One region of the Halomonas sp. JS92-SW72 genome, then DNA from elsewhere that is predicted to be linked to it. Evidence: predicted binding sites of a transcription regulator. Region 1 holds the regulator's gene; the other holds the start of a gene.
What was found. The regulator FNR, encoded in region 1, switches genes on or off when oxygen is low (the NO sensors DNR and NnrR bind a similar motif). The targets are predictions, from matches to a motif close to TTGATNTANATCAA.

Region 1 (4,753 bases):
CGCACCGCTTTCATCTGGAGTATTCGTGACGGCCCGAGGCTGCACGAAGGCATGACGATGCACGAAGGAACGACAATCACAACAGGAGACCCCTCATGCTCAAGGTCCTGCGGCGCGCTGCCGACCGAAGACGGCACGCCAACGGCGACTACGCCTGGCTCTTCCACCCCTATACCGGTGACGAGATGGTGGTCATCGATACCGAGACCACCGGGCTTGATACGCGCAGCGCGGAGCTGGTCTCCATCGCCGCCGTCAAGGTGCGTGGCGACCGGGTGCTGACCAGCGAATCCCTGGACCTGCGCCTGGCGCGCCCGGCCTCGCTGTGTGGCGATTCGATCCGCATTCACGGCCTGCGCGGCATCGACCTGGAGGGCGGCATGGCGGTGGACGAGGCGCTGGAGCGCCTGCTCGACTTCGTCGGCAATCGCCCGCTGGTGGGCTGGCACCTGGACTTCGACCTGGCGATCCTCAATCGCGAGCTGCGCCCGCGCGTCGGCTTCGAGCTGCCCAACGCCACCATCGACGTGGCCCAGCACTATCTGCGCCGCCTGCGCCGCCGCCACCCCGAGGTGGAGTCGGCGCCGCGCTTCGAGAAGGTGGCCGAGCTGCTGGACGTGCCGGTGATGGGGCGCCATACGGCGCTGGGGGATGCGGTGACCACGGCGCTGATCTTCCTGCGCCTGGAGCGCGAGACCAGCGCCCTGCGGGGCGACGCCTGAGGCGTGACGGCGTCGCCTGACGTCGCCGGCGATGGTAGGATGGGCGCCCGTCATTTTTGCCCGCACTGGCAGCGCCGACCGACATGCAAGACGCCGTGATCTTCGACCCCCGCGACACCGACGCCGAGGCCCCCGCCGCGGGGGGCTCCCCGCAGCAGGAGGCCCCCTCGCCGCTCCTCGATGCCCTGGATGCCCGGGGCAGGCGCGAGTTCAACAAGCTCCAGAAGCGCCTGCGCCGCCAGGTCGGCAACGCCATCATCGACTACGGCATGATCCACGAGGGCGACCGGGTGATGGTCTGCCTCTCCGGCGGCAAGGACAGCTACACCCTGCTCTCGATCCTGCGCAGCCTGCAGCGCAACGCCCCGATCGACTTCTCGCTGGTGGCGGTCAACCTCGACCAGAAGCAGCCCGGTTTCCCCGAGCAGGTGCTGCCCGAGTACCTCGAGTCCATCGGCGTCGAGTACCATATCCTCGAGCGCGACACCTACTCGGTGGTCAAGGAGAAGACGCCGGAAGGCAAGACCACCTGCGCGCTCTGCTCGCGGCTGCGCCGCGGCTCCCTCTACGGCTTCGCCGAGGAGATCGGCGCCACCAAGATCGCCCTGGGCCACCATCGCGAGGACATCCTCGAGACGCTGTTCCTCAACCTCTTCTTCGGCGGCAGCCTCAAGGCCATGCCCCCCAAGCTGCTCTCCGACGACGGCAAGAACATCCTGATCCGCCCGCTGGCCTACTGCCGCGAGGCGGATATCGCCGAGTTTGCCCGGCTGATGGCGTTCCCGATCATCCCCTGCAACCTGTGCGGTTCCCAGCCCAACCTGCAGCGCCAGGTGGTCAAGGAGATGCTCGCCGAATGGGAGAAGAAGCACCCCGGGCGCCTGGAGAGCATGTTCAAGGCGGTGACCAACGTGGCGCCGTCGCAGCTGGCCGACCGCGAGCTGTTCGACTTCGCCGGGCTCGAGGAGACACAGGCGCGGCGGCAGGCCAGCCGCATCGAACTGCTGAACGAGTAGCCCTGGCGCCGGCGCCAGGGCTCGGGAACTCATGGCTCGAAAACCAGAAACCCCCATCGGGCACTCGCCCGATGGGGGTTTCTGCGTCAGGGGGGAGGCCAGGCGGCCCGGTGCTACTTGGCCCCTTCCTCCTCGGCGACCTGGATCAGCGACTCCAGGTCGAGGATATGCACCTCGCGGCCCGAGACCTCCACCAGGCCCTGGCTCTGGAAGCGGCCGAGGATGCGGCTGACGGTCTCCACCGCCAGGCCGAGGTAGTTGCCGATATCGGCCCGGGACATGGAGAGCCGGAAGCTGTAGGGGGAGTAGCCGCGCCGGCGGAAGCGGTCGGAGAGGCTGGTGAAGAAGCTGGCCAGGCGCTGGTCGGCGGTCTTGCGAGAGAGCAGGCGCATCATGCGGCGGTCGTCGCGCAGCTCCTTGCTCATGCTGCGATAGAGCTGGCCGCGCAGTTCGGGGAGGGACTCCGACAGCTGGTCCAGGCGATCGAAGGGGATCTCGCACACGGTGGTGGTCTCCAGGGCCACCACGGTGCCGGGATACTGCTCCTCGTCGATGCCGTCCAGCCCCACCAGCTCGCTGGGCAGGTAGAAGTTGGTCAGCTGGTCGTCGCCGCTGCCCTCGGTGGTCACCTGCTTGAGGCTGCCCGAGCGCACCGCATAGACGCTGGTGAAGGGGCTGTCCTGGCGGAACAGGGTCTCGCCCTTCTTGAGGGGCGCGCGCCGGCGGATGATGGCGTCGAACTGGTCCATGTCCTGAACCTCGAGGGCCAGCGGCAGGCAGAGCGAACTCAGGCTGCAGGTCTGGCAGCGAGTCTCGTGCAGTACAGAGCGCCGCCTTCCGGTCAGGCTATCGGGCATGGCCGCCCCCTCCTTGATCATGATCATGTCGACCATTATGGAGGAAACTTCGGACAGGGCAAACCACCTCCAAGGAGGTAGGCCCGTCCGGCCCGGCTCACGCCACCGGGGTGGCCTCGGGGTCGAAGGCGGCGAGCAGGTGGGTCAGGCCCCAGAGCCCGTCGGGGGTTACCCGCAGGCGCTCGCCGTGGCGCTCGAGCAGCCCCGCCCGGCAGAAGGGGGCGAGGCGCTCGAGGGCACCGGCCAGGGCCGCGCCGGCGTCGAGCCCATGGGCCTGCGAGAGTGCGGCCAGGTCCAGCTCGCGGCGACAGGCGAGCGTCTCGATGGCATCCCGGCGCAGGCGTTCGGCCGCGTCCAGCCGGTAGGCGGCGCTGGCGGGCAGCTGGCTGGCGTCCAGCGCCGTCTCGTAGTCGGCCAGGCTCAGGGCGTTGCGGGCCAGGGTATCGCCGACCCGGCTGAGGGCGGCGACCCCGAGGCCGAGCTGGTCGCCGGGCGGGTAGTGGGTGTAGCCCTGCAGATCGCGGGCCAGGCGGCCCTCCCCCAGGGCCTGGGCCAGGCTGTCATCGGGGCGGGCAAACTGGCCGAGCCCGATGTGCACGTAGCCGGCGTCATCCAGCCGCTCGCGAGCCGCCTCGAGGATCGCCAGGCGGGTGGCGGTGTCGGGCAAGTCCTCGGCGTCGATCTCGCGCTGGGGACGGTAGCGCTCCGGCAGGTGGGCGTAGCGGCGCAGGGTGATGCGCGCCGGGGTCATGGCGATCACCTGCTCGAGGGTCTCCCCGAAGCCGTGGGGGGTCTGCAGCGGCAGGCCCACGATCAGGTCCAGGTTGAGGGAGTGGAAGCCGAGGCGTTCGGCCTCGTCCACCAGGGACTCGGTCAGCACCCGGGGTTGGACCCGGTTGATCGCCTTCTGGACGCGCAGGTCGAGCTCCTGGACGCCGAGGCTCAGGCGGTTGAAGCCCAGCGCCTGCAGGTGGCGCAGGGTGAAGACATCGGCCTCGCGGGGGTCGATCTCGATGCTGAAGTCGCGACCCCGGGCGCCGGACAGCCCGAAGCGGGCGTCGAGGCGGTCGAACAGGTCGCCCATCTGGTCCAGGGAGAGGAAGGCGGGGGCGCCGCCACCCCAGTGCAGGCGTTGCACGGCCGGGAGGCGGCCCAGCAGTCGGCTCACCAGCACCATCTCGCGGTCGAGCCGCGTGAGGTAGGGCTCGGCCTGGCGGCTGTCCCGTGAGGGCACCCGCTGGGAGGCGCAGAAGCGGCACGCCTGCCGGCAGAAGGGCAGGCGCACGTGCAGCGCCAGCGGCGCATCGGGGGAGCGCTCGACCAGGGCCCGGGTCAGCGCCGCGGGGCCGTCCCCCGTCGCCAGGCGGGCGGCGTCGGGGTAGGTCAGATAGTGCGATCCGTCGTGGTCATGGTACTGCATCGAGGGCCTGCTTCCGGCAGTCCAGGATGGCCCGGCGCGATCGTTGCGTTTCGCCTGAACGGGCATGACGGCGCTCCCGGCTATGGATGTGCTCTCCATGCTAGGGCGGCTTGGCGCCGGCGGCGTTGAGCTGCGTCAATCCGGCGTGGAATAGTGCCGAATCAGCCGTGACCCTGAGCGGGCAGCATCAGCCACAGCTGCCACAGGGCGAAGGCGATGATCGACAGCGCGGCGATGCTGCGGGTGGCCCGGTGACGAATCAGCCCCCCCAACTGGTGCGCCGCCAGGCCGGTGGCGAGCAGCGCCGGCAGGGTGCCGAGGCCGAAGGCGCCCATCAGGGCGGCCCCCTTGAGCGGGTCGGCCATGGCCAGGCTCCAGGCCAGCATCGAGTAGACCAGCCCGCAGGGCAGCCAGCCCCATACCGCGCCGAGCGCCACGGCCTGGGGCACCCTCACCACCGGCATCAGCCGCCGGCCCACCGGCTCCAGGTGGCGCCACAGGCGCCTGCCGAGCGCCTCGACCCGCAGCAGCCCCTTCCACCAGTCGGCGATATAGAGTGCCATCAGGATCAGCATGACGGCGGCAAGGCCCTGCAGGGCGATGCGCATGCCGGGGGTGAGGCTGAGCAGGGTGCCGAGGGCGGCGACCAGGGCGCCGGCCACCATGTAGCTCACCATGCGCCCCAGGTTGTAGCCCAGCAGCAGGCCCGCGAGGCGGGCAGGGGAACGCATGCTGGGG
Region 2 (4,753 bases), 920 kb from region 1:
CGGCGCGGCACCGCGCGCCGTTCCCGCCAGGCGTGCAGGGTGGGGCCCAGGCGCGGATGGTCGTGCAGCCATCGTGCCAGCCGCGGCGAGCCCTTGGGGGCGGCCCAGGCCGCCAGCAGCAGGAAGGGCGTGGTGGGCAGCAGCGGCACCACCAGGCCGGCGGTGCCCAGGCCGATGCAGCCATAGGCCAGCCCGCTCCAGGCGATGCGTGAGACCGGGTGTGTCATGGAACCTCTCCCGTGGCGGCGATGCTCAATAAATAGTATTTTACATGCATGTTAAAGAGTGACGCAAAGCCTTCTGCGAGTCGCCCGGGGGGAACCGCTTCCACCGTTCCGGCCTGGCGCTGGCTCTTCCCGCTGGCGGCCCTGCACGCGGCCCTGCTGGTGCCGCTTTCCCTGCTGTCACTCTATCACCTGCAGGAGGTGCCGCTGCTGGCCTCCCCTGCGGCACACGGTCGCGAGCTGCTGTTCGGCTTCGCCCTGGCGGTGATCGCCGGCTACCTGCTTGGACCACTGCCACCCCGCCGGCTCCAGGCGCTTATCGGGCTGTGGCTGCTGGCTCGCCTGGGCGGCCTGGTCTGGCCGGGCGCGCTGCCGGTGATCCTGGCCGATGCCGGCTTCGTGCTGTTCGTCGCCTGGCATCTGGTGCCGCGCTTCATTGCCGCCAAGAAGTGGCGCAACCGGGTGCTCTCGCCGCTGCTGGGCCTGCTCTGCCTGCTGGCCCTGGTCACCCTGGTCTGGCGCCACCTGGGCGCCATGCCGACCACGGCGCTGGTGATGCACCAGGGGGTGCTGTGGCTGGTGCTGCTGATGGTGTTCATGGGCGGGCGGGTGCTGGCGCCGGCGGTGAACGGCCACCTGATGGCGAACCGGCGCCAGGTCGGGGCGGGGGTCCAGCCGCGCCTAGAGGCGGCGCTGATCGTGCTGCTCGGGGTGACGCCGCTGCTGATGCTGTGGCCGCCGCTGAGGCCACTGGCAGCGGGGCTGGTGCTGGCGGCCGGGCTGCTGGTGCTGTGGCGGCTATGGCGCTGGCGGCCCTGGGCCTGCCGCGGGCGACCCGACCTGCTGGGGCTCATGGTGGGCTACGCCTGGCTGGGGGTGGGCCTCTTGCTGCTGGCCCGGGCCTGGTGGCAGCAGCCCCACGCCAGCGCCACCCTGCACGCCTTCACCATCGGGGCGCTCGGCACCCTGGCCTCCGGCATCATGCTGCGCCAGGCGATCCTGCGCGCCAAGGCGCGCCCCGAGGCGGAGGCGCTGCTGCTGCCCCTGGCGCTGCTCTTCTCCCTGGCCGCGCTGCTGCGCCTGCTGGCGCTGGATGCCGGCCAGCACTGGCTGGCCCTGCTGTGGAGCTCCGCCGCGCTCTGGAGCCTGGCCTGGGGGCTTGCCGCCTGGCGCCTGCTCCACTGGTGCCGCCGCACGGTACGTCGCAGCAACGCGCGTGCAAGGGCCGATAGCGAGGGGCGCCGGGGGCAAGCCGAAGAGGAGGTCCTGCGCCAGGGGTGAGGAGCACTGCTCCGAACGGGCTGGCCATGGATGGTCAGCACCGGTCCTGCGAGCGAAGCAGGACGTGAGAGCGAAGCAGGGCGTCGGTAGCGTACAGGGAGGTATTCACAGCGCCTCCGGAAGGCCGGCCCCGCTCGCAGGCTTGGCGACGGATCAGCCCCGAGTGAATCTCAGGTGATGGAGGCTTGATCCAGGTCAGCTACCTCGAGAAGGGTACCGACGCGTCGGGCCCTGAATGGCATACTCTGCCCCATACGGCGGCGCCGCGGTGCCGTCCCCGGTTGAAGAGGCTGTTTCCAGATGCAAGACGACCTGCTGTTCGATCGCCCCCTGGTGGAGAAGTACGACCGCCCGGGGCCGCGCTATACCTCCTACCCCACGGCGCCGCAGTTCCATGCGGCCTTCGCCGAGGACGACTACCGCGCCGCCGCCGAGCGCAGCAACCGGGCCGAGACGCCCAAGCCGCTGTCGGTCTATGTGCATATCCCGTTCTGCAAGAGCCTCTGCTACTACTGCGCCTGCAACAAGATCATCACCCACAACACCGAGCGGGCCGCCGAGTACCTCGAGTGGCTCAAGCAGGAGATCCGCGTGCAGGGCGCGCTGTTCGACGAGTCGCGGCGCATGACCCAGCTGCACCTGGGCGGTGGCACCCCGACCTACCTGAGCAACGCCCAGCTCGGCGAGCTGATGGCGGCGCTGGACGAGGCCTTCCACTTCGCCCCGCCCGCCGAGCGCGAGTTCTCCCTGGAGGTGGACCCGCGTACCGTGACGCCCGAGCAGATCCTCGAGCTCCACGACCTGGGCTTCAACCGGCTGAGCTTCGGGGTGCAGGACTTCGATCGTGGCGTCCAGGAGGCGGTGAACCGCCTGCAGAGCGAGGAGCAGGTGGTGGAGCTGGTCCAGGCGGCCCGCGACGCCGGCTTCCAGTCGGTGAGCGTCGACCTGATCTACGGCCTGCCGCGCCAGACCGTGGCCAGCTTCGATGCCACCCTGACCAAGATCATCGCCCTGCAGCCGGACCGCATCGCCAGCTACAGCTATGCCCACCTGCCCCAGCTGTTCAAGGCCCAGCGCCTGATCCGCCCCGAGGATATGCCGCCGCCGGAGCGCAAGCTGGAGCTGCTCGAGCTGACCATCCGCCGCCTCACCGCCGCCGGCTACGTCTACATCGGCATGGACCACTTCGCCCTGCCCGACGACGAGCTCTCCCTGGCCCGCGAGAACGGCACCCTGCAGCGCAACTTCCAGGGCTACTCCACCCACGCCGACTGCGACATGATCGCCCTGGGCATCACCTCCATCGGCAAGGTGGGCGACACCTACAGCCAGAACGTCAAGGAGACCGCCCAGTATCAGCATCGCCTGGAGGAAGGGCGCCTGCCGGTGTTCCGCGGCTACCGCCTCAACGCCGATGACCGCCTGCGCCGCGACGTGATCAACGCCCTGATGTGCCACAACCGCATCGACTTCGCCACCATCGAGGCCGCCCACGGCATCGTCTTCCGCGACTACTTCGCCGACGCCCTGGCGCAGCTGCAGGAGATGGCCGACGACGGCCTGCTGGCGATCCGCGAGGGTGAGATCGAGGTGCTGCCCGCCGGACGGCTGATGATGCGCAATGCCGCCATGGCCTTCGACGCCTATCTCAAGCCCGAAGAGAACCGCTACTCGCGCACCGTCTGAGCGAGTCGGCGCAGCCGGCCGGCGCGCCGTCTCCCGCCCCTGGCCGCGCCACGCCGCGGCTCTTCCGCTGTCAAATGAAAATGGGTCATGATGTCGCCTCGCCTGCACCAGATATGGGGCTTGCCGAGGCGATATGGTCTATATATGGTAGGCGGGCCGCGGGTGATCGAGGGCTGTCCGGCGACATGATGCATGTCAGTGCAGCCCGGGGAGCAGCGGCCTAGGATGAACGGTTCGGCGGCCTCGGCCGCGTGGTTATCCTCAGGAGAGCTGTCATGTCCCTGCCGTTGTTGCCTTTACCGTTACAGGCCCTGCCGCGCCTTCCCGCACCCGCCCGCCTGATTCGCGCCGTCGATCCGCGCGTGCCGGTCGGCGTCAAGCGCCGCCTGGTGGAACCGCTGCTCAACCGCACCTTCGCCGAGCCCCTGGCCGAGGGGGAATTCGACGCCCTCGAGGGGCGCCGCATCACCCTGGCCATCGAGGATCTCGGCGTGGCGTTGACCCTGACCCTCGAGAACGAGCGCCTCAGGGTCTGTACCGAGCCCGGCGAGGCCTCTATCCGCGGCGGCTGGCGCGAGTTTCTTTGCCTGGCCACCCGCCGCGAGGACCCCGACGCCCTGTTCTTCCAGCGCCGGCTGCTGATCGAGGGCGACACCGAGCTCGGCCTGATGGTCAAGAACCTCCTCGACGGTCGCGAGGAGGGGCTGGCCCAGGGGCCTTTCGGTGAACTGCTGGTCCGCCTGGAGCGGCTGGCGAGACGCACGACCTGACCCTTTTCCGATAAACCGACTTTCTTCCGGAGCCATCCGCATGAGCACTTCCACCAAGGCCGTGAAGTCATCCAGCGAGGTCCCCCTGCAGGGGCCGTCCCGCGACATCTGGGACGCCAAGTACCGCCTCAAGGATCGCCACGGCAAGCCCGTGGACAAGGACGTGGGCGCCACCTGGGAGCGGGTGGCCCGGGCCCTGGCCGCGGTGGAGGGTGAACGTGCCGATGAGTGGCTGCCGAAGTTCCGCTGGGCGCTGGAGAACGGTGCCATCCCGGCCGGGCGGATCATGTCCAACGCCGGCGCCGAGGCCTACAAGCCGGCGGTGAGCCTGATCAACTGCACGGTGTCCCGCACCATCCGCGACTCCATGCACGACATCCTCGACTCCGTGGTGGATGCCGGCATGACCCTCAAGGCGGGCTGCGGCATCGGCTACGACTTCTCCACCCTGCGCCACAAGGGCGCCTTCGTGTTCGGTGCCGGGGCCGGCACCAACGGCCCCCTGGCGTTCATGGATATCTACGACAAGATGTGCTTCACGGTGGCCTCCGCCGGCGGGCGCCGCGGCGCCCAGATGGGCACCTTCGACGTCGGCCACCCCGATGTGCGCCAGTTCATCGAGGCCAAGCGCGAGGCGGGCCGCCTGCGCCAGTTCAACCTGAGCCTGCTGATCACCGACGAGTTCATGGAAGCGGTGAAGAACGACACCGACTGGCCGCTGGCCTTCCCGCTGCACGCCGGCGAGAAGGACGACGTCGACGAGAGCGAGCTGCTCTACCGCGACTGGCCGGT

Region 2: the regulator FNR is predicted to act here: its motif matches at 1,691-1,704, upstream of hemN (oxygen-independent coproporphyrinogen III oxidase).

What each region holds. Positions count from the first base shown of each region.
Region 1 is NZ_CP032147.1:2,063,935-2,068,687, reverse strand. It holds gene D1793_RS09720 (putative nucleotidyltransferase substrate binding domain-containing protein) at 1-29, shown strand, start outside; gene D1793_RS09715 (3'-5' exonuclease) at 96-722, shown strand; gene ttcA (tRNA 2-thiocytidine(32) synthetase TtcA) at 806-1,738, shown strand; gene fnr (fumarate/nitrate reduction transcriptional regulator Fnr) at 1,852-2,595, opposite strand; gene hemN (oxygen-independent coproporphyrinogen III oxidase) at 2,693-4,015, opposite strand; gene D1793_RS09695 (sulfite exporter TauE/SafE family protein) at 4,177-4,753, opposite strand, start outside.
Region 2 is NZ_CP032147.1:1,141,215-1,145,967, forward strand. It holds gene D1793_RS05470 (YbaN family protein) at 1-227, opposite strand, end outside; gene D1793_RS05475 (NnrS family protein) at 276-1,505, shown strand; gene hemN (oxygen-independent coproporphyrinogen III oxidase) at 1,806-3,191, shown strand; gene D1793_RS05485 (SCP2 sterol-binding domain-containing protein) at 3,467-3,961, shown strand; gene D1793_RS05490 (adenosylcobalamin-dependent ribonucleoside-diphosphate reductase) at 4,002-4,753, shown strand, end outside.